Regions from separate parts of the Polymorphospora sp. NPDC051019 genome, predicted to be linked through region 2. Evidence: predicted binding sites of a transcription regulator. Region 2 holds the regulator's gene; the other holds the start of a gene.
What was found. Region 2 encodes HrcA, which represses chaperone genes, less so after heat shock. Its sites were predicted from a motif close to GGTTNGCACNCTCNNNNNGAGNGTGCNAACC; they were not measured.

Region 1 (10,761 bases), on a different contig from region 2:
GGGTGTGGCCGCTGACCAGCCTGGTCGACGCGGCACTGATCTCCGCGGTGGCGGCGCCGCTGGCGGTCGTACCCCGCTCGGCGGCGGTCCGGGCCGCCGGCCGGGCCTGGCTGTGCGGCGCGATCGTCCTGGCCGTACTCGGCCTGCTGCGGGCCGTACCGCAGGCGCAGAACGAGCTCTACCTGGCCCTGCTGACCGTCGGCGCGGTCCTGCTCGCCGTCGCGATCCGGAGCACGCGGGGCCGGGTACGCCGATCACGGCCGACCGGGGTGGCGGTGCTGCTCGCGGTCGCCGCCGGAGCCGCCGTACTGCTGCCCTGGCTCTGGGTCGGGGCGCTCGGCGGGCTCACCGAGACGCTGCTCGCCGGCACCGCCGCCGCCGCGACCGGCTGGCTGGCCGCCGCGATCCTCGACGCCGGCTTCTGGTCCACGTACGGCGGGCCGACCGGCCGGGGCGTACGGCCGGTCCTGCTGGGCGGGCTGGTGGCCGGCGTGACGCTGCTGCTGGTCGGGGCCGCCGTCGGGCACAGCGGCAGCCAGCTCGCCGCCCTGTTCCTGCTGCCGGCGACCGGGTTCGCCCTCGCCGCGCTGCGTCCCGTCGCGGCGACGCCGAAGCGCGGGACCGCCGGCTACGGACCGGCGGACGACGCCGGCCCCCGTCCGCCGGTCGGCTGGCTGGTCGCCGTCGCCGTCCTCGGACCACTGGCCCTGGTCGACCCCGAGGAGATCTCGCTGGTCCTGATCGACCGGGACGTGCCTTTCTGGACCATGGTGGCCGCCGGCAGCTCGGCCGCTCTCGCGCTCGTCGTCGGGATCGCGTACGCGGTCGCGTTCGGCCGTACCCGCGCCGCGACCCCGCACCGGTGGGTCGGCGTGGTCACCGCCACCGCGGTCGTGCTCGCCGGCGCGGCCGTCCACGTCGGCCTCGGCCAACCGGGCCTGCACGGCGAGCGCCTCTTCGTGGTGATGAAGGAGCAGGCCGACCTGACCGGCATCACCGGCGGGGCCGGCCAGGCCGGGCGGGACGCGAAGGTGCGCGAGGTGCACCGGCGGCTCGTCGACACCGCCACCCGGTCGCAGGGTGACCTGCGCCGGGAACTCGACCGGTTCCGCCTGTGGCACCGGCCGTACTACCTGGTCAACGCGATCGAGGTGGACGGCGGGCCGGCGGTGCGGGCCTGGCTTTCGCGCCGTGCCGACGTCGACCGGGTGCTGCTCAGCCAGGAGATCCGGCCGCTGCCGGCGGCGCCGCCACCCGGCCGGGGCACCGAGCCCGCACCGCAGGCCCCGCCGTGGCACCTGACGATGATCGGTGCCGACCGGGTCTGGTCGCAGCTGGACACCGACGGCGCCGGCATCGTCGTCGGCTCGTCCGACTCCGGTGTGGACGGCAGCCACCCGGCGCTGGCCGCGGGCTTCCGGGGCGGCGACGACTCCTGGTACGACCCCTGGAACGACACCCGCACCCCGACCGACCGGGGCGGGCACGGCACCCACACCGCCGGTTCGGCCGTCGGGCGCGACAACATCGGCGTCGCCCCCGGCGCCCAGTGGGTCGGCTGCGTCAACCTCGACCGCAACCTGGGCAACCCGGCCCGCTACCTCGACTGCCTGCAGTTCATGCTGGCGCCGTTCCCGGCCGGCGGCGACCCGTTCACCGACGGCCGGCCGGACCGCGCGCCGCACATCCTCACCAACTCCTGGGGCTGCCCGGCCCTGGAGGGGTGCGACACTGCGGCCCTGGCGGAGGCGACGGCCGCCTTCGCCGCCGCCGGCATCCTCTTCGTCGCCGCCGCCGGCAACACCGGCCCGTTCTGCGGCTCGATCGACGATCCGCCCGCGCCGTACGCCGACGTGCTGACCGTCGGCGCGGTGAACGAGAACCGCAGGGTGACCGAGTTCTCCAGCCGTGGCCCCGCCCCGGACGGTTCGGCGAAACCCGATCTGGTGGCGCCGGGCGCCGACGTGCTGTCGGCGATGCCGGGCGGTGGCTACACCAGCAACTCCGGCACGTCGATGGCCACCCCGCAGGTCGCCGGCGTGGCGGCGCTGATGTGGTCGGCGAACCCGGCCCTGATCGGTGACCTGGCCACCACCCGGCAGATCATGCTGGACACCGCCACCGGGGTCGTGCCCCCGACGGCGAGCCAGCGCGAGGGCGACTGCGGGCAGCTCGCCAACGTCGAGGGTGCCGGTCTGGTCGACGCGTACGCCGCGGTGGAGCGGGCCCGCCAGACACGGTAGGTTCGGCGCTCGTGGATCTCGAGTTCTCCGTCGCCGAACTGACCGATGCCGATCTGCCCCAGGTGGTGGCACTCTGTGGCGAAGCGCTCGATCTGCCGGAGGACTCGGCCGAGGCGAACGAGATCGTCACCCGGCTCCGTGAGACCACCGCCCCCGGCGACGCGACCTGGACGGACGGCCGCCGGCAGCTCGTCGGGTTCGTCGCGGTCGCCGGCGGCGAACCGGTCGGCGTAGTGCTCGGCTCCATCGCCCACCGCGACCCCGCCGTCGGCCACGTCGACCTGATCGCGGTCCACCCCGCCGACCGGCGCCGGGGCATCGGCCGCACCCTGCTGTCACGGGTCGAGGGCGCGCTCGCCGGGCTGGGCGCCGGTGAGGTCCTGCTGGCCGGCAACCCGCCGTACTACGCCTGGCCGGGAATCGACGTCCGGTACACGCCGGCGATCTGCGCGGCGATGGCGCTCGGCTACGAGCAGGACCGGACGGCCTGGAACATGACCGCCGACCTGTCCTACGACGGCTCGCCGGCGCTGCGGGACACCGGGCCGGCCGAGGCCCGCCTCGCCGAGCGCGGGATCCGGGTACGGCGGGCGACCGAGGACGACGTGCCGGCGCTGGTCGCCTTCGCCCGGGCCACCTTCGGCGGGTCGTGGGGCGGCGAACTCGCCCACTCGGTCGACCGCCCGGACGGCGGCTGCCATCTCGCCGTACGCGACAGCGGCGAACTGCTCGGCTTCGCCGCGTACGGGTCGTCGCGGCCGTCCTGGTTCGGCCCGATGGGGACCGCGCCGGACACGCAGGGGCTCGGCATCGGCGGTGTGCTGCTGCGCCGCTGCCTGCGCGACCAGCGGGCGGCCGGGCACGATCGGGTCCAGATCGGCTGGGTCGGCCCGGTGCCCTTCTACGCCGGCAGCGCCGGGGCCTGGATCGAACGGGTCTTCTTCCTCTTCCGCAAGCAGCTCTGACCGTCGCCCTCGGCGCGTCTCCCTAAGCAGCTCTGACCGTCGCCGTCCGGCGCGTCTCCCTACCTGACCAGCGAAATGGGAGGTATCGGGTGTAGCGCCGTTCGTCCCCGGCCACCCCCCGCCGCGCCTTACGGTGACCGGGGAAGGAGGAGGTCATGACCAAGGACGACGACCCGACGGACGATCTCCACGTTCCGGCCTCGGCGCGGATGGCGGACCGGTCCACGGACCTGCCCGTCGACCGGCTCGACTTCGGTGACCTGGCCGAACTGGCGGAGTACGACGATCCGCCGGCGGACGAGCCGCTGGCGCTGGTCGACGCGCCCCGACAGATGGCGCCGGAACCCACGTCACGGCGCCAGAAGCAACGCAACCAGCGGCGCTAGGCGCCGTCAGCGGCCGGGTGCCGCAGACGCCGAAGGGCGGGCCGCTCGCGCGGCCCGCCCTTCGTCACGTGGAGTCCGGACTCAGAAGTCCATCTCCCCGCCGCCCGGCGCGCCCGCCGGGGCCGGGGTCTTCTCCGGCTTGTCCGCCACCACGGCCTCCGTGGTGAGGAACAGCGCCGCGATCGAGGCGGCGTTCTGCAGCGCCGACCGGGTCACCTTGGCCGGGTCGATGATGCCGGCCTTGAGCAGGTCGACGTACTCGCCGCTGGCCGCGTTGAGGCCGTGGCCGGCCTCGATGTTGCGGACCCGCTCGACCACGACGCCGCCCTCGAGGCCGGCGTTGACCGCGATCTGGCGCAGCGGGGCGTCCAGCGCGACCTTGACGATCTGCGCGCCGGTCGCCTCGTCACCGACGAGGTCCAGCTTGTCGAAGGCGGTCTTGCCGGCCTGGACCAGCGCGACGCCACCACCGGGGACGATGCCCTCTTCGACGGCGGCCTTCGCGTTGCGGACCGCGTCCTCGATGCGGTGCTTGCGCTCCTTCAGCTCGACCTCGGTGGCCGCGCCGACCTTGATCACCGCAACGCCACCGGCCAGCTTGGCCAGCCGCTCCTGCAGCTTCTCGCGGTCGTAGTCGGAGTCGCTCTTCTCGATCTCGGCGCGGATCTGGTTGACCCGGCCCTGGATCTGGTCGGCGTCACCGGCACCGTCGACGATGGTGGTCTCGTCCTTGGTCACCTGCACCTTGCGGGCGTGGCCCAGCAGGTCGATGGTGACGGCGTCGAGCTTGAGGCCGACCTCTTCGCTGATGACCCGACCACCGGTCAGGATCGCGATGTCGTTCAGCATCGCCTTGCGGCGGTCGCCGAAGCCCGGGGCCTTGACGGCGACGGACTTGAAGGTGCCACGCACCTTGTTGACGATCAGGGTGGCCAGGGCCTCGCCCTCGATGTCCTCGGCGATGATCAGCAGCGGCTTGCCCGACTGCATGATCTTCTCGAGGATCGGGAGCAGGTCCTTAACCGCCGAGATCTTGCCGTCGACGATCAGGATGTACGGGTCGTCGAGGACGGCCTCCATACGCTCCGGGTCGGTCCAGAAGTAGGGCGAGATGTAGCCCTTGTCGAAGCGCATACCCTCGGTGAGCTCGAGCTCGAGCCCGAAGGTGTTGCTCTCCTCGACGGTGATGACGCCTTCCTTGCCGACCTTGTCCATCGCCTCGGCGATGATCTCGCCGACGGTGTTGTCACCGGCGGAGATCGACGCGGTGGAGGCGATCTGCTCCTTGGTCTCGACGTCCTTGGCGAGCTTGGCCAGCTCCTCCGCCACGGCGGCGACCGCGGACTCGATGCCCCGCTTGAGGGCGATCGGGTTCGCGCCGGCCGCGACGTTGCGCAGGCCCTCGCGGACCAGCGCCTGGGCCAGGACGGTCGCCGTCGTCGTGCCGTCGCCGGCCACGTCGTCGGTCTTCTTCGCGACCTCCTTGACCAGCTCGGCGCCGATCTTCTCGTACGGGTCCTCGAGCTCGATCTCCTTGGCGATGCTCACACCATCGTTGGTGATGGTGGGGGCGCCCCACTTCTTCTCGAGCACGACGTTGCGGCCCTTGGGGCCGAGCGTCACCTTTACGGCGTCGGCGAGGGTGTTCATGCCCCGCTCGAGGCCGCGGCGCGCCTCCTCGTCGAACGCAATGATCTTGGCCATACGGCGTTGTCCTCCTGGACACTCACGGCCACCTGGGCCGGTTGGCCCGGGTGTGCCGCCTGACTACGCAGCCTCGGACGTCACTACCTGGCGACAGTGACGTCCGTTGGCCGGGCCGGATAGCCCGCGACGACCGGCCATCGCCACAGCCCCGTCTCCCGGGTCCGCACCGGTGGCCCCACCGCCCCGACCATTGGCACTCACGGTCCGCGAGTGCCAATGACCTGTTTAGCACTCCCCCCTGCCGAGTGCAAGCTCGTTGAGCTTTTCCGGGACCGCCCGCGACAGCCCCGCCGCACGTCGCACGAGGCCGACCAGGCAGCCCGCGACAGATAGACGCGCAACGATCGCGCTCGGGAGCGGGCGTCGCGACACCCCGACGCGACGACAGCCCGTCCCGGATCACGCCGATCAGGGCCCGGAAAACCCGACCCGGCCGGCGAACATCGGAGACGTTCCCCCATTCAAGGGGCCGGGGCTCCCTCATTCGAGGGACCGGCACGGAAGCCGAGAACGAACCGGCGGGCCGGAGCTGCCGGAGAGCCGTACACCGATTGAGGCACGTCATGTGCCTGCTCACCGGGAAGCGGTTAGGAAAAGGACGTCCTCGGGGACAACGAAGACGCCGGCCCTCTGCTATGGAGAACCGGCGCCGAACGTTTCTTCCGAGGCCCCTCTCGGCCGCCTTGGTCGATCTCTGGCGTCAGGCGATGAGGTGCACTTTTTCGGCCTGCGGCCCCTTTTGACCCTGGGCGATCTCGAACTCCACCCGCTGCCCGTCGTCAAGTGCCTTGTAGCCGTCCATCTGGATCGCCGAGAAGTGGACGAACACGTCCTGCCCCCCGTCGACCGCGATGAAGCCGTAGCCCTTTTCGCTGTTGAACCACTTCACGGTGCCCTGTGCCACGGTGCACTTCCTCACTTCGATGCTGCCTGGCCTTTCACTCCTCCCGGCCCGGGACGTACGCCCGGAGAGGACCTGGAATCGTGATCCATGTCGGTCCCGTCGAACATGGCGGCCGAAATCGCACGCTACACGAGGTATCTCTGCCGTGCACTACCCCAAAAAGGACACGGTGAATGCGATCTTATGCACGACGGCGTCGCCGGAATGGGTTGCTCGTTTAACCAACGTGGGTCACCCCGAAACCAGCCAACCGATGGCACGTCACCGGCTACGTCGGCACCGGCGGCGCCGGCGGCACCACCTGTTCGTCGTACTCCTGCTCGCCGCCGGGCTCATCGGGGCGGAGGTCGTCCACGAGGTGATCCGGCACGGTGCGGCCGACCCCGCCCCGGCCGCCCTCGTACGCGGCCCGGACCCCGCCGCGGGCACCGAACCCGCGGCCGGCGCGACCGCCGCCCCCGACCCCGGCCCGCCGTCCCCGGACGCGGTGCGGGTGCCCGTCGAAGGGTTCCTGTCCTGGGCCTTCCTCGACCGCCGCTCCGGCCGGATCACCGGGTCCGCCAACCACACCGCGCCAAGCGACACGATGTCGATGGTGAAAGCCTGGCTCGCCGCCGACTACCTGCGGCGGCTACCGCCCGGCGAGACCCCGACGGAGGCCCGGCTGGACGCGCTGACCCGGATGATCCGCGACAGCGACAACGCGGCGGCACAGGACCTCTTCGCGGTCCTCGGGCGCCGCCGGTCGATCGAGCGGCTGGTGGAGACCTGTGGGCTGACCGACTCGGCGCCCTACCACGACGCCTGGAGCAACACGGTCGTCTCGGCGCGGGACACCGTACGGATCGGGCTCTGCCTCGCCGACGGCCGCGCGGCCGGCGACCGGTGGACGCCGTGGCTGCTCGACGAGATGCGGCGGGTACGCGGGGTGGGTGACTTCGGGATCCGGGCCGCGTTGCCCGCCGACCTCGCCCCGCAGGTCGCGATCAAGAACGGCTGGCTGCTGCGCGACGAGGACGGCCTGTGGCACATCGCCTGCCTCGCGATCGGCCCGGACTGGGTCGTGGCCACCCTCGCCCGCTATCCCGGCCGGCTGGGTTTCGAGTACGGCACCGGACTGTGCCGCGACGTCGGCGGGCAACTGCTGGTCGGGCGGGTCCGGGCGGCCCCTCCCCCCAACGCGCCCTGACCGGCGGCGAATCGGGTTGCCGCCGGGCCGTACCGGCGCCGACCATGCCACGATGACCGACGTGACCGCCCCACCGACCGCCGTACGCCGGCTCCGACCGTCCGACACGGCACGGATGCGGGCGATGCGGCTCGAGATGCTGGCCGACACGCCGCTGGCCTTCCTGGAGACGCTGGCCGAGGCGGCGGCGCGGCCGCACGCCGAGTTCGCCGCCCGGGTCGCCCGGGTCTCGGCCGGCGACGACGTCGCCCAGTTCGTCGCCGAGGTGGACGGGCGTTTCGTGGCGCACGCCGGCGGCGTCGTCTCGCCGGACGAGCCGACCCTCACCGTCGTCTACGCGGTCTACGTCACACCCGAACACCGGGGCAGCGGGGTGCTGGGGGCGCTGCTGGACAGCGTCGCGCGGTGGTCGCGGATGGCTGGCCGGCCCGAGTTGATGCTCGAGGTCGTGGTCGGCAACGACCGGGCGGTACGCGCGTACGAGCGGCTGGGCTTCGTCGACACCGGGGTTCGGGTGCCGCACCCGACCATCCCGGTGCTCACCGAACTGCAGATGCGCCGCTCCGCCTAGACGTCCCGCCGCCTAGGCCTCCCGCCCATGATCCCCGTGATCAGGGAGTACGCGCCTCGGCACGCCGACGACACGCGCGTCCTGGTCCCTGATCACGGGGATCATGAGGGTCAGGCGGATCAGAGGTGGCGGCGCGACTGGACGATGCGGAACCGGCCGGCGACGTACGCCCCGTCGGTGAGGGCCGCGTTCGCCGCCGGGTTGGCCCCACTGGCGTGGAAGTCGGAGAACGCCGCGGACTGGTTGACGAAGACCTGACCGGTCAGGTTGCACGACAGGTGCACGCCGGCCTCCACCGCCGCCTCCTCGGCCGCGTCGAGCACCTTCTCGTCTGACGAGTAGACCGCCGCCGTCAGCGCGCCGTTGCGGCCGACCGTCTCGCGGAAGATGTCGAGGCTCTGCGCGGTCGAGTCGGTGGCGATGACGAACGAGATCGGCCCGAACCACTCCCGGCCGTACGTGTCGACGGCGTCGGCCGGCAGCTTCACGATCGTCGGCGTACGGACCACCGCGTCGGGGTGCGCCGGGTGGTCGACCGCCCGCGACTCCAGCACGACGTCACCGCTGACCTCGGCGAGCCGGGCCAGCACCCCGGCGTTGACGATGGCGCCGGTGAACTCGACGGCCCGGGCCGGGTCGGCGGTGAGCTTGCCCACCGCTCCGGCGATCCCGGCGGCGACCTCGTCGAAGGTCTTGTGGCCCTGGTCGGTGCTGATGCCGCCGGCCGGCACCAGGATGTTCTGCGGGGTGGTGCACATCTGTCCACTGTAGAGGGTCAGCGAGAACCCGAGGTTGCGGCACAGCCCGGCGAAGTCGTCGGTCGAGTCGACCACGACGGTGTTGACGCCGGCCTTCTCGGTGTAGACGGTCGCCTGCCGGGCGTTGGCCTCCAGCCAGTCGCCGTACTCGGTGGAGCCGGTGAAGTCGACGATCCGGACCTCCGGGCGCAGCGCCAGCGTGGACGCGATCCTCTCGCCGGGGGCCTCGACGGCGAGCAGCACCAGGTTGGGGTCGAAGCCGGCCTCGGCGAGCACCTCGCGGGCGATCCGGACGGTGATGGCCAACGGCAGCACCGCGCCCGGGTGCGGCTTGACGACCACCGGGTTACCGGTGGCCAGCGAGGCGAAGAGCCCGGGGTACGAGTTCCAGGTCGGGAAGGTGTTGCACCCGATGACCAGCGCCACCCCGCGGGGTACGACGTGGAAGGTCTTGCTCATCCGCAGCGGGTCACCCTTGCCGGCGGGCTTCTCCCACTCCGCGGTGCCCGGGTGCCGGGTCATCTCGGCGTACGCGTAGGCGAGCGCTTCGAGGGCACGGTCGAGGGCGTGCGCGCCGCCGGCCTGGAACGCCATCACGAACGCCTGGCCGCTGGTGAACTGGACCGCGTTGGCGAGTTCGAAGACGTTGGCGTGCAGCCGGGCGAGGATCTCGGCACAGACGCCGACCCGGGTCTGCGCTCCGGCGTCACGCCAGGCCGGCAGCGCGGCCCGCGCGGCGGCGACCAAGGCGTCGACGTCGCCGTGCGGATAGCTGACGCCGAGGTCGACACCGAACGGGCTGGCCTCGGTGGCCACCCAGTCGACGGTGCCGGGCTGGTCGAGCGGGTACCGGTTGCCGAGCAGGGCCCGGAACGCCGCCTCGCCCTGCGCGGCGGCGTTCTCGCCGTACACCCGGGGGCTGGGTGACTCGGGATAGGCCGACCAGTAGCCGCGCTCGGCGATCGCGGTGAGCGCGCGGGCGAGGGTGTCGGCGTGCGCGGTGTACATGGGATGCGGGGTCTCCGTCATGTCAGCCATCATGCCGTAGCCGACCGTGGGTGTCGTAGGGCGTGATTCCGGCGCATCCTCTTGTCATGGGCGGGCGCTGGTCGTCGTTGCGTACGGCCGTCAACTGGGTGAACGGCTCGACGCTTGCCGGGCTGGTGGTGGCCGCGCTGGGCGGGGCCACCCGCGAGCGCGGGCCGGACGGGGTGTTCGTCGCCGGCGGCTACCGGCTGCCGGTGCCGGCGCAGCCGTGCTTCACGGTCGGGTCGGTGGTCGTGACGCGGCGGCCGGCCGGGTGGCTGCTCGATCCGCGCCGGGCCGAACTGTTCGCGCACGAGGTCCGGCACGTCGGGCAGTACGCGCTGCTCGGCCCGTTGTTCCTGCCGGCCTACCTGCTGGCGTGCGGATGGTCGTACACGTTGACCGGTTCGTACGGCTGCCGCAACGTCTTCGAGCGGCGGGCCGGGCTTTCGGCGGGCGGCTACCGGGAGTTGCCGCTGCGGCCGTGGGCGGTCCGGGTCCACACCACGTTCACCCGCCACCCGCCGCGCTGACCGGCGGGTACGCGTGCACCCGTACCCGCCGGTGGAGGGCCGGGTCAGACCGCCTGTTGCCAGTTGTTCCAGGTGTCGACGGCGCGGAACCCGATCGCCTCGTTGATCGAGATCATGTGGTCGTTGGCCGCCGCGTTCCAGGTGTCGATGACGTTCAGGTCGGGTTCCTTCGCCAGGACCTGACGCAGATTGTCGATCTTGACGATGGTGCCGAGCCGGTGGCCCCGGTGGGCCGGCTCGACGATGGTGATCTGCTGGAAGGCGTGCCACTCGTTGCCGTCGGCGAGCGTGATCTCGGTCCAGGCCGCCAGCCGACCGCTCGCCACGTGCCGCAGACCGGAGTGGTACATGCGCCGGCCGCGCAACTCGTGGTTCTGCTCCACCTTGCGGATCCGGTCCGCGTCGACCTTCTCCGGCTCCCATTCCAGGTCGCCCATCGGCGCGTCCTCGACCAGCCGCCCGTCGAGGTAGGCGACGTC
Region 2 (10,761 bases):
TTCGTGGCCGCCGTACCGAAGGAACTGGAGGAGGCCGCCGCCATCGACGGGGCCAACCGGACGCAGACCTTCTGGCGCATCCTGCTGCCGCTGGTCGCCCCCGGCCTGGTCGCGACCAGCATCTTCTCGTTCATCGTCGCGTGGAACGAGCTGATCTTCGCGTTGACCTTCATCAACGACCAGAACCGTTACACCCTGCCGGTGGCGATGACGTTCTTCTTCGGCCGTGACGACACCGCCTGGGGATCGGTCATGGCCGCCTCCACGCTGCTCACCCTGCCGGTGATGATCTTCTTCATCGCGGTGCAGCGGAGGATGGTCTCCGGCCTGGTGGCCGGCGCCGTCAAGGGCTGACCCGGCCGGTCGGACCGCGCCGGCCCGTGCGCTCCACGCACGTCCTCACGGGACGAGCCGGGTGTCGACGCCGGCGCGGGCGACGATCTCCTGCAGGGCCGCCACGTGCCCGGCGAAGGCGGCCCGTCCGGCCGGGGTGAGCCGTACGGTGGTCTGCGCCCGCTTGCCGACGAAGGCCTTGCGGATCTGCACGTAGCCGGCCTCCTCCAGGGTGGTCAACTGCTTGGACAGGGCCGAGTCGGACAGGCCGACGCTGTCGCGGACGTATCTGAACTCGGCCCACTCGGTGGCGCCGAGCAGGCTGACGATCGACAGCCGGGTGGGGGCGTGGATCAGTTCGTCGAAGCGGGGCGCGGTCACCGCAGCCCGCCGACCGGTCGTGAACTCATCACCCGCCGCAGGTAGCGCACCAGCAGCGGACCGCCGATGACCATGGCCAGGGCGACGGCCGCCGCGCCTACCGTCCCCGGTAGCGGCACGCCCAGTGCGTGCACGCCGAACGCGACCCCGAGCCCGACGGCCACCAGGCCGAGCGTCAGGCCGGTGATGGCCAGTCCGCCGCGGGCGCCGATCAGGTTGTTGCGGATCTGGGGGCCGCCGCGCCGCAGGAGCGCGAAGATCAGCGCGGCGAGACCGACGGCGTAGACCACCGAGCCGGTGGCGACCAGCCAGGGGATCTCGCTCTCGATGCTGCCGATGAAGGCGACCAGCAGCACGCCGAGGGTGGCCCAGAACCAGTCGGGGACGACTTTGGTGCCCACCACCTGGTCGCGCCGGTGGCGGACCTCCTGCAGGGCGCGGGCGGCCTCGCCGGCCGGGATCGGGTCGGGTTTCATGGCGGTCTCCCACTTCACCGTCGGGCTAGTGCTTTCCTACTAGGAAAGTAGCAGCCCACTTTCCTAGTGGGCAAGTCCTTCCCTGGTGGCCGGATACGCGGAGAGGCCCCCGCCGCGAACGCGGCGGGGGCCTCTCGACGTCGTACGGATCAGCGCAGCCAGGGGATGCTGCGGTCGAGCAGACCGCGCTCCTTCAGCTCCTTGCGCAGCGGGATCTCGTCGTCGACGTACCCGTTCCAGTTGATGCCCCAGTAGTTGGCGGTGTGGGTGCCCTCGCCGAGCAGCTGCCGCTGGACCGGGGTGCGGTTCTGGTACCACTCGCCGGCCAGGTCGGGGTGCAGCTCGTCGAGCGGCCGGATCCACCGGTAGGTGTAGCCGACGAAGAGCATCTTGCGGGTGATGTTCGACAGGTTCGTCGACCGCGAGTGCCACTGGCGGCGGTCGAAGATGAACGCGTCACCCGGGTTGGCGGTGATCTCCACGGTCCCCTCGGGGTCCGGGTTGTGCACCGTCAGGTCGGTCGGCCGGGGCAGCGAGTTCCACAGGTGGCTGCCCGGGATGACCTTGGTGGCGCCCCGGCCGTTCTCCGACAGGTCGGAGAGGACGTAGGCGACCTTGAGCGAGAACATGGGCCGCGGCAGGTTCGGGTCCATGGTCTCGGGGTCCGAGTTCTGCCGGTAGCCGTCCTGGTGCCAGCCCCAGTACGGCTTCTCCGGCTCCAGTGCCGGCGGCGTCACGTCGAGGTGGTTGTGGTGGGTGTAGATGTTCCACCCGGCCAGGCCCCACATGTACGGGAAGGCGATCGGGTGGGTGAGGAGCTCGCCGAAGAGCTCGTCGCGCTCCAGGAAGCCCAGCAGGTGCAGCGTGCCGTCCTTGGTGGTGTTGCCGGCCGCCTTCTCCTCCGCGTAGACACGGTCGACAGCCGCCTCGAGCGCGGCGCGGTGATCCTCCGTCAGCACGTTGCGCAGCAGCAGGAAACCCTGCTCGTGGAATTCCTTGCGGTCGACGTCACTGATCGGTTCGTAACCGGTCCGGCCACCGTAATCGAACACGGCGTTCATTCCCTCCGCCTAGCGAAGCCTTTCGGCACAGGCTGCCGATCGTAACCCCAGGGCCGAGCGTCGACATCGGGCCGAATGGCACTGTTTCGCCGGCTCGAACCAATCTCTTACGCGAAGAAACCGTGCGATTACGTAGTGTTGTTGAGTGCTGTTGGTGGTTCGGGATAAAGGACCATTTGCCGGATTGTGCGGTGACTGTAGGTCAGTAAGGCTCGCCTGTTTTGACCGGTCAGGAGTCGCCGAAGACCCTGGCGACGATTTTCGGCCGGTCAGGAGTCGCCGAAGACCTCGGCGACGACCTCGCCCGCCCCGGTCGTTCCGTCAATGCGTGACCACTCGCCCTCGTCGGCCGTCCACTCCCGGTCACCGAAGCGCACCCGCTTCACCCCGTGGTCGCCCGCGTGCGACACCAGCCAGTGCGCGTAACGCCAACCGACCCGGCTGTCGGCGGCCGACACCGTCAACCCGAGAAGCTCCGCCGGGCTCGCCGTCTGCACCTCGCCCCAGTCCAGCACCAGGCCGTTGACCAGGCCCGCCGCCGCCGCGTTGCCGCGAACCACCGGCTCCCGGGCGACCGAGCAGGCCACCGCGCCCACGGTGTTGCCCACCAGGGCACTGGCCAGCAACTGCGACTCGTCCTTCCACTGCTCGTACAACTCCGGGAAGGCCGAGCGCTGGACCGCCTGGGCGGCCTCGGTGACCCGCATCTCCTCCCAGCCGCGCACCTTCTTCAGCCCGGCGTAGAACTTCGTCGCCGCGTAACGGGGGTCACGGATCTGTTCCGGAGTGCCCCAGCCCTGGCTCGGCCGCTGCTGGAACAGCCCGATGGAGTCGCGGTCGCCGCCGGCCAGGTTCTCCAGCTTCGACTCCTGGAACGCGGTCGCCAGCGCCACCACGACCGCCTCCTCCGACATGCCCATCGTCACGCCGACCGCCGAGATGGTGGCCGCGTTGGCCATCTGCTCCGGGTTGAGGGTCAGGTTGGTCGCCGCGCCGGCGGGCAACTGGCCGGCCGGCGCGGCGACGGTGCAACTGCGGGCCGGCCGGGGCAGCGGTATGTCGATACCGAAGTCGGTCCTGCCGAGGTACACGCCAAGCCCGGCGACCGCCGCCAGTGCCACGAAACCGCCCACCGCTGCCCGAGTACGCACCGTCACCCCCTGTTGAGTCGTCGCCAAGCGTACGTCCGGTTGTGCGATATACCGCGTCCCGTGAGCGGTATGGCGCTATCCGGGGAGTCCCGCCGGGCGGCCGGGTGGTGCCTCGCAACCCATTCAGGTCAGTGGAAGCCAGGAAGGCGGACGCTTTTCCCGGAAGGCGGCCACCCCCTCGCGCCCCTCTTCGGACAGGAAATAGCCGGTCGACAGTGCGGAAAGTTCCGCAACCTCATTACGGACGGTAGTCGCCTCGCGGCGCCGGAGCAGCTCTTTCGCCCCGGCGAGGGCCCGGGGCGCGCCGCGGACCAGGGCCGCGCAGTACTCGCCGACCACCTCGTCGAGGGTGTCCGCCGGCACCGCCGCGGTCACCAGTCCCACCTCGGCGGCCCGTCGCCCGTCGAAGGTCTCACCGGTCAGGTACAACTCGGCGGCCGCGCGCGGCGCCAGCCGGGGCAGCACGGTCGCCGAGATCACCGCCGGGACCACCCCGATCCGCACCTCGGTGAACGCGAACGTCGCCGTGTCCGCGCAGACCGCGATGTCGGCCGCCGCCACCAGCCCCAGGCCGCCCGCCCGTGCCGCGCCACCGACCCGGGCCACCACCGGCTTCGGGCACTCCCACAACGCCGCCAGCACGTCACCCAGCATTCCGGCCGGGACCGTGCCGCTGGCGTACGCGGCGGCGGTCTCCTTCAGGTCGGCGCCGGAGCAGAAGACCGGGCCGGTGTGCGAGAGCACCACCACCCGGACCGTGTCGTCGGCCACGGCCGCGTCGAGCGCCCGGAGCAGTTCGGTCATCAGCGGTGTGGACAGCGCGTTGCGGTTGGGCGGGCTGTCCAGCGTCAGCATCGTCACCCCGGCCCGGGTGGTGACCCGGACGAGGGCGTCGTCGGCAGTAGGCATGCGGGCACACTAGTCGCATGCCAGGCGAACTTCCCGATGGACAACCCGTGCCCGCCGACGGGTCGCTGCCGCCCGCCGCCCTCGCCGCGGTCGGCCGCCAGGGGTTCGGCGTGTACGTGCACGTCCCCTTCTGCGCCAGCCGGTGCGGCTACTGCGACTTCAACACGTACACGGCGCAGGAACTGGGCGGCGGGGTGCGCCGGGAGACGTACGCCGACAGCGTGCTGGCCGAGCTGGACCTCGCCGCCCGGGTGCTCGGCGACAACCCGCCGCCCCGGGTCGACACCGTCTTCGTCGGCGGCGGCACCCCCACCCTGCTGCCCGCCGACGACCTGGCCCGGATCCTGGAGCGGATCGACGCCACCTGGGGCCTCGCGCCGGACGCCGAGGTCACCACCGAGGCCAACCCGGAGTCGGTGACCCCGGAGTCGCTCAAGACGCTGCGGGCCGCCGGCTACACCCGGATCTCGCTGGGCATGCAGTCGGCCGCCCCCGGCGTGCTCGCGGTGCTCGACCGCCGGCACACCGCCGGCCGGGCCACCGCCGCCGCCGCCGAGGCCCGCGACGCCGGCTTCGACCACGTCAACCTCGACCTGATCTACGGCACACCGGGGGAGAGCGGCGACGACTTCGCCGCGTCGCTGGCGGCCGTGGTGGCCGCCGGGGTCGACCACGTGAGCGCGTACGCGCTGATCGTGGAGGACGGCACCCGGCTGGCCGCCCGGATGGGGCGCGGCGAGCTGCCGTACCCGTCGGACGACGTGGCGGCCGACCGCTACCTGGCCGCCGAGGCCGCCCTCGGCGCGGCCGGGTTCTCCTGGTACGAGGTGTCGAACTGGGCGACGTCGCCGGACGCCCGCTGCCGGCACAACCTGCTCTACTGGACCGGCGGCGACTGGTGGGGGCTCGGACCGGGGGCGCACAGCCACGTCGGCGGGGTGCGCTGGTGGAACGTCAAGCACCCGTCGGCGTACGCGGCCCGGCTGGCCCGCGGTGCCTCGCCCGGTCAGGGACGCGAGATGCTTTCCGGCACCGACCGGCACACCGAGGACGTGATGTTGCGGCTCCGGCTGGCGACCGGCCTGCCGCTGCCGGTGCTCGACGACGCCGGGCGGGTCGCGGCGCGGCGGGCGCTCGCCGACGGGCTGCTGGACGGGGCCGCGTACGACGCCGGCCGGGCGGTGCTGACCCTGCGTGGCCGGCTGCTGGCCGACGCGGTCGTACGCGACCTCCTGCCCTGAGGACGGCCGGCCTCGTCCTGAGGGCAAGGCCGGCACCGAGCGGACGCGGAGGCCGACGGACCCGACTCGACGACGGGCTGGCACGACGACAGGCCCGGCACGCGTGCCGGGCCTGTCGTGGGAGTGCGGGGTTACTTGATCCAGTTCGGCGACATCGGGTACTTGTAGAGCTGCCCCTCGTTGGCCTTCATGCCGCCCAGGATCCCGAAGATGATCTGGATCGCGAAGACGACCACGCTCGGGATGAAGAACAGGCACCAGCTCACGAAGAGCAGCAGGAAGGCGATCCCCGACCAGAGCACCTGGAAGTTGAGCGCGGCCAGCGCGTGCGCGCGCACCGCCGGCGACTGCTGGCCCTTGGCCAGGTATGAGATCAACGGGCCGACGAAGCCCAGCGGGCCGAAGCTGATCAGCGCGCCGACCGCGCCGCCGAAGTGGGCGATCAGCGCCCACGTCTTCTCGTCGCTGTTGGCGTAGCCGGCCGGGGCCGGGCCGCCGCCGTAGTAGCCACCACCCTGGGGCGGGTAGCCACCACCCTGCGGGGGGTAGCCGCCACCCTGGGGCGGGTATCCGCCACCGGGCGGCGGGTAGCCCTGGCCGGGTGGCGGGTAGCCGCCCGCGCCGGAACTGGGCGGCGGGTAGCCGCCCGCGCCGGACGAGGGCGGCGGGTAGCCGCCGGCTCCGGAACCCGGCGGCGGGTAGGCGCCGCCGCCGGAGGCGGGAGCGTCGTACTGCGGGTTGTTCTGCTTCGACAGGTCGGGCGCGCCGTGCTGCTGGCCGCCGGCCGGCGGGAAGCCGGGGGAGGGCGCCTCGCCCGGCACTGAGTAGGACCCGGGCGTCAGAGGAGCCGTGGGGTCCGGCGGAACCGAGCCGGGATTGCCGTCTCCCGGAGGGCGAGGTGGTTCAGTCATGAGGCCACGGTAGGGGGCGGCATCAACCGACGCCACACGACACCCTGGCCACTCCCGGCGGGCCGGGCGCCACTTCTGGACCGGCTCGCCGTTGAGCTGTTGTCACGGCGTGGTGACCCGGTGGCGGACAGGCTGGCCGGCGAACTGGGTTCCGGGGTGGAATTCCGGCCGACTGTCTGGAATACGGCTTTCGTACCTGATATCGATCATCGCCTGGCCAGGGTTGGCGTCGTAGACTGGCACTCATCCCGGTCGAGTGCCAGCATGTCGAGGGTCGGCATGGCGGATGTCATGCGTGCGGCACGGCCCGGCGGTCACCCGCCACGCACCGGGCCGGCACGACCGGGGGCAGGGAGGTGGAGATGGGACTCGACGACCGCAAGCTCGACGTCCTGCGGGCGATTGTCGAGGACTACGTCGCCACGCAGGAGCCGGTCGGCAGCAAGGCGCTGGTCGAGCGGCACCAGCTCGGCGTCTCGCCGGCGACCGTACGCAACGACATGGCGGTGCTGGAGGAAGAGGGCTACATCCGCCAGCCGCACACCAGTGCCGGCCGGGTGCCGACCGACCGGGGCTACCGGCTCTTCGTCGACCGCCTCTCCCGCGTGAAGCCGCTGACCCCGGCCGAGCGGCGGGCCATCGAGCGGTTCCTGGTCGGCGCGGTCGACCTCGACGACGTCGTGCACCGGACCGTACGGCTGCTCGCCCAGCTCACCCGGCAGGTCGCCGTCGTGCAGTACCCGAGCCTGGCCCGTTCGTCGGTCCGCCACCTGGAGCTGGTGCCGATCTCGACCACCCGGCTGATGCTGGTCATGATCGCCGACACCGGCCGGGTCGAGCAGCGGCTGGTCGAGCTGCCCGGTCCGGTGGCCGCCGACGACGTCACCGACCTGCGCCGCCGGGTCAACGAGAAGCTCTGCGGTGAGAAGCTCGCCGACACCCCGCCGCTGGTGCAGGCCCTGGTCGAAGAGGTGCCGCAGACCGTACGTCCGGCGATGACGACGCTGTCGACGGTGCTGCTGGAGACCCTCGTCGAGCGGCACGAGGAGCGCATCGCGCTCGCCGGCACCGCCAACCTGACGCGCGGCGGGCTGCTCGACTTCCAGGGGTCGCTGCGGCCGATCCTCGAGGCGCTTGAAGAGGAGGTCATCCTTCTCAAGCTCATCGGCGAGGTCGAGCCCAGCACCCTGCGGGTCCGGATCGGCGACGAGAACGAGATCGACAACCTGCGGGCCGCCTCCGTGGTCAGCACCGGCTACGGCCCGGGAGCCACCATCGTCGGTGGGCTGGGCGTGCTCGGGCCGACCCGGATGGACTACCCCGGCACCATCGCCACGGTGCGCGCCGTGGCACGCTACGTAGGCGACCTGTTGGCGCAGAACTGAGACCGACGCACGGCGGCGGCGCAGGCTCGGGCGGCGCGGCAGCACCAGCGATCAGGCCGGCAAACGCGAGACCGATATGAGGACACCAGACGCAGTGGCCAAGGACTACTACGGGATTCTCGGCGTCAGCCGGGAAGCCTCTGACGACGAGATCAAGCGGGCCTACCGGAAACTGGCCCGCCAATACCATCCGGACGTCAACCCGGACCCCGAAGCGCACGAGAAGTTCAAGGACATCAACGCGGCGTACGAGGTCCTCTCCGACGACCGGAAGCGGCAGATCGTCGACCTCGGTGGCGACCCGCTCGCCCCGGGCGGAGGCGGGGCCGGCGGTGGCGCCGGGGCCGGCCCGTTCGTGGGCTTCCAGGACATCATGGACGCCTTCTTCGGCGCGGCCGGCGGCACCCGCGGCCCGCGGCCGCGCACCCGGCCGGGTGCCGACGCCATCCTGCGGCTCGAACTCGACCTGGTGGAGACCGCCTTCGGCGTCGAGGCGCCGATCACCGTCGACACCGCCGTGCTCTGCACCACGTGCAGCGGCGCCGGCACGGCCGCCGGCACCCACCTCGCCACCTGCGAGGCGTGCGGCGGCCGGGGCGAGGTGCAGTCGGTGCAGCGGACCTTCCTCGGCCAGGTCGTCTCGGCCCGGCCCTGCACGGCCTGCCAGGGCTACGGCACCGTCATCCCGCACCCGTGCGGCACGTGTGCCGGCGAGGGCCGGGTCCGCACCCGCCGGTCGCTCACCGTCAAGATCCCGGCGGGGGTCGAGGACGGCATGCGGATCCGGCTGGCCCAGCAGGGCGAGGTCGGCCCCGGTGGCGGCACGCCCGGCGACCTCTACGTCGAGATCCACGAGCGGGTCCACGACGTCTACTCCCGCAAGGGCGACGACCTGCACTGCCGGGTCACCGTCCCGATGACGGCGGCGGCGCTGGGCACCCGGCTGACCATCAAGACGCTGGACAGCGAGGAGCCGGTCGACGTCAAGGCCGGCACCCAGCCCGGTTCGACGATGCGGCTGCGGGCGCGGGGCGTACCGCACCTGCGGGGCACCGGCCGTGGCGATCTCTACGTGCATCTCGACGTACGGACCCCGACCAAGCTCGACGCCGAGCAGGAGCGGATGCTGCGCGACTTCGCCAAGACCCGGGGCGAGGAGGTGGCCGAACTCAGCAAGCAGGGCGGCTTCTTCTCCCGGATGCGCGACGCCTTCAACGGGCACGGCTGACGGTCGCCGGCCGGCCCGGTCCGGCTAGCCTGTCCCCGTGTCCGCGCCGCTGTTCCTCGTCGAGGCCCTGCCCACCACCGACCGGCACACCCTCGGCGGCCCCGAGGGGCATCACGCGGCGACCGTCCAGCGCCTGCGGGTCGGCGAGCCGCTGCTGCTCGCCGACGGTCGGGGCGGCACCGCGTCCGCCGAGGTCGTCGCCGTCGGCCGGGGCACCCTGGACGTGCGGGTCACCGACCGGCGCCACGTCGACCGTCCCGACCCCCGGCTCACCGTCGTGCAGGGCATCGCGAAGGGCGACCGGGGCGAACTCGCCGTACAGGCGATGACCGAGGTCGGCGTCGACACGATCGTGCCCTGGGCGGCGGCCCGCTCGGTGGTCCGGTGGCGCGACGGGCGTGGCGCCCGGGCCCGGGACCGCTGGGTCGCGACCGCCCGCGAGGCGGCCAAGCAGGCCCGCCGCCCGTGGTTGCCGGCGGTCGCCGGCGATCCCGACGAGTCCACCGCGGTGGTGGCCCGGCGGCTCGCGGCCGGCGCGGCGGCGTACGTGCTGCACGAGGAGGCCACCGAGCGCCTGTCGACCGTCGACCTGCCGGCGACGGGGGAGATCACGCTGGTGGTCGGCCCCGAGGGGGGTATCGACCGGGCCGAGGTCGACACGTTCACCGCCGCCGGGGCGGTGCCGGTACGCCTCGGCGAGGCGGTGCTGCGTACGTCGACGGCCGGTGTCGCCGCCCTCGCGGTCCTGGCCACCCGCCTCGGCCGCTGGTGACGCCGGCCTTTCGCGCGGTGGTGACGGCCGCGGCGCCCGGCGCTCCGGTGGCCGGCGGTGCCGGGATCAGAGCCGGGGAAACACGTGCACCGGCTGGTCGTCGGGGCGTAGGTCGAGCCCGGCCGGGCCGACGATCAGCGGGTCGGGGGTGCCGACCGCGTCGGGGTCCTTGTCGGTGTAGTCGAACCGGGCCAGCACGTGCCGCATCGCCTCGAGCCGGGCGCGTTTCTTGTCGTTGCTCTTGACCACGGTCCACGGCGCGTCGGCGGTGTCGGTCCAGAAGAACATCGCCTCCTTCGCCTCGGTGTAGTCGTCCCACCTGTCCAGCGAGGCGAGGTCCATCGGCGACAGCTTCCACTGGCGGACCGGGTCGACCTGCCGGATCGCGAACCGGGTCCGCTGCTCGTTCTGCGACACCGAGAACCAGAACTTGACCAGCCGGAGGCCGGAGCGTACGAGCATCCGCTCGAACTCGGGCGCCTGCCGCAGGAACTCCAGGTATTCGCGGCGGGTGCAGAAGCCCATCACCCGCTCGACGCCGGCCCGGTTGTACCAGGAGCGGTCGAACAGCACGATCTCGCCGGCCGCCGGCAGGTGCCGGATCCAGCGTTGCAGGTACCACTGGCTGCTTTCCCGCTCGTTCGGCTTGTTGAGCGCGACGACCTGTGCCCCGCGGGGGTTGAGGTGTTCCATGAAGCGTTTGATCGTGCCGCCCTTGCCGGCCGCGTCCCGCCCCTCGAAGAGGATCACCAGTCGCTCGCCCGACTCCTTGATCCACTCCTGGAGTTTGAGTAGTTCGATCTGGAGCCGGCGTTTCGCCTGGTCGTACTCCTCCCGGCCGAGCCGGTGGTCGTACGGGTAGTCCTCGCGCCAGGTGTCGACCGGCCGCCCGTCGGCCCGGAGCAGGACCGGG

Region 1: groL (chaperonin GroEL) is a predicted target of HrcA. The motif match lies at 5,490-5,520, and genes of this name have one in related genera.

The regions. Positions count from the first base shown of each region.
Region 1 covers NZ_JBFBCH010000005.1:87,886-98,646, reverse strand. Annotated here, with positions in the region: gene AB0M79_RS11685 (S8 family serine peptidase) at 1-2,243, shown strand, start outside; gene AB0M79_RS11680 (GNAT family N-acetyltransferase) at 2,255-3,208, shown strand; gene AB0M79_RS11675 (hypothetical protein) at 3,364-3,594, shown strand; gene groL (chaperonin GroEL) at 3,676-5,298, opposite strand; gene AB0M79_RS11665 (cold-shock protein) at 6,002-6,205, opposite strand; gene AB0M79_RS11660 (serine hydrolase) at 6,459-7,394, shown strand; gene AB0M79_RS11655 (GNAT family N-acetyltransferase) at 7,447-7,965, shown strand; gene paaN (phenylacetic acid degradation protein PaaN) at 8,085-9,752, opposite strand; gene AB0M79_RS11645 (hypothetical protein) at 9,818-10,282, shown strand; gene AB0M79_RS11640 (GNAT family N-acetyltransferase) at 10,327-10,761, opposite strand, start outside.
Region 2 covers NZ_JBFBCH010000003.1:49,043-59,803, forward strand. Annotated here, with positions in the region: gene AB0M79_RS07225 (carbohydrate ABC transporter permease) at 1-354, shown strand, start outside; gene AB0M79_RS07230 (transcriptional regulator) at 400-714, opposite strand; gene AB0M79_RS07235 (hypothetical protein) at 711-1,190, opposite strand; gene AB0M79_RS07240 (phytanoyl-CoA dioxygenase family protein) at 1,340-2,251, opposite strand; gene AB0M79_RS07245 (hypothetical protein) at 2,521-3,408, opposite strand; gene AB0M79_RS07250 (enoyl-CoA hydratase-related protein) at 3,526-4,311, opposite strand; gene hemW (radical SAM family heme chaperone HemW) at 4,329-5,552, shown strand; gene AB0M79_RS07260 (DUF4870 domain-containing protein) at 5,684-6,373, opposite strand; gene hrcA (heat-inducible transcriptional repressor HrcA) at 6,826-7,848, shown strand; gene dnaJ (molecular chaperone DnaJ) at 7,943-9,076, shown strand; gene AB0M79_RS07275 (16S rRNA (uracil(1498)-N(3))-methyltransferase) at 9,114-9,848, shown strand; gene ppk2 (polyphosphate kinase 2) at 9,915-10,761, opposite strand, start outside.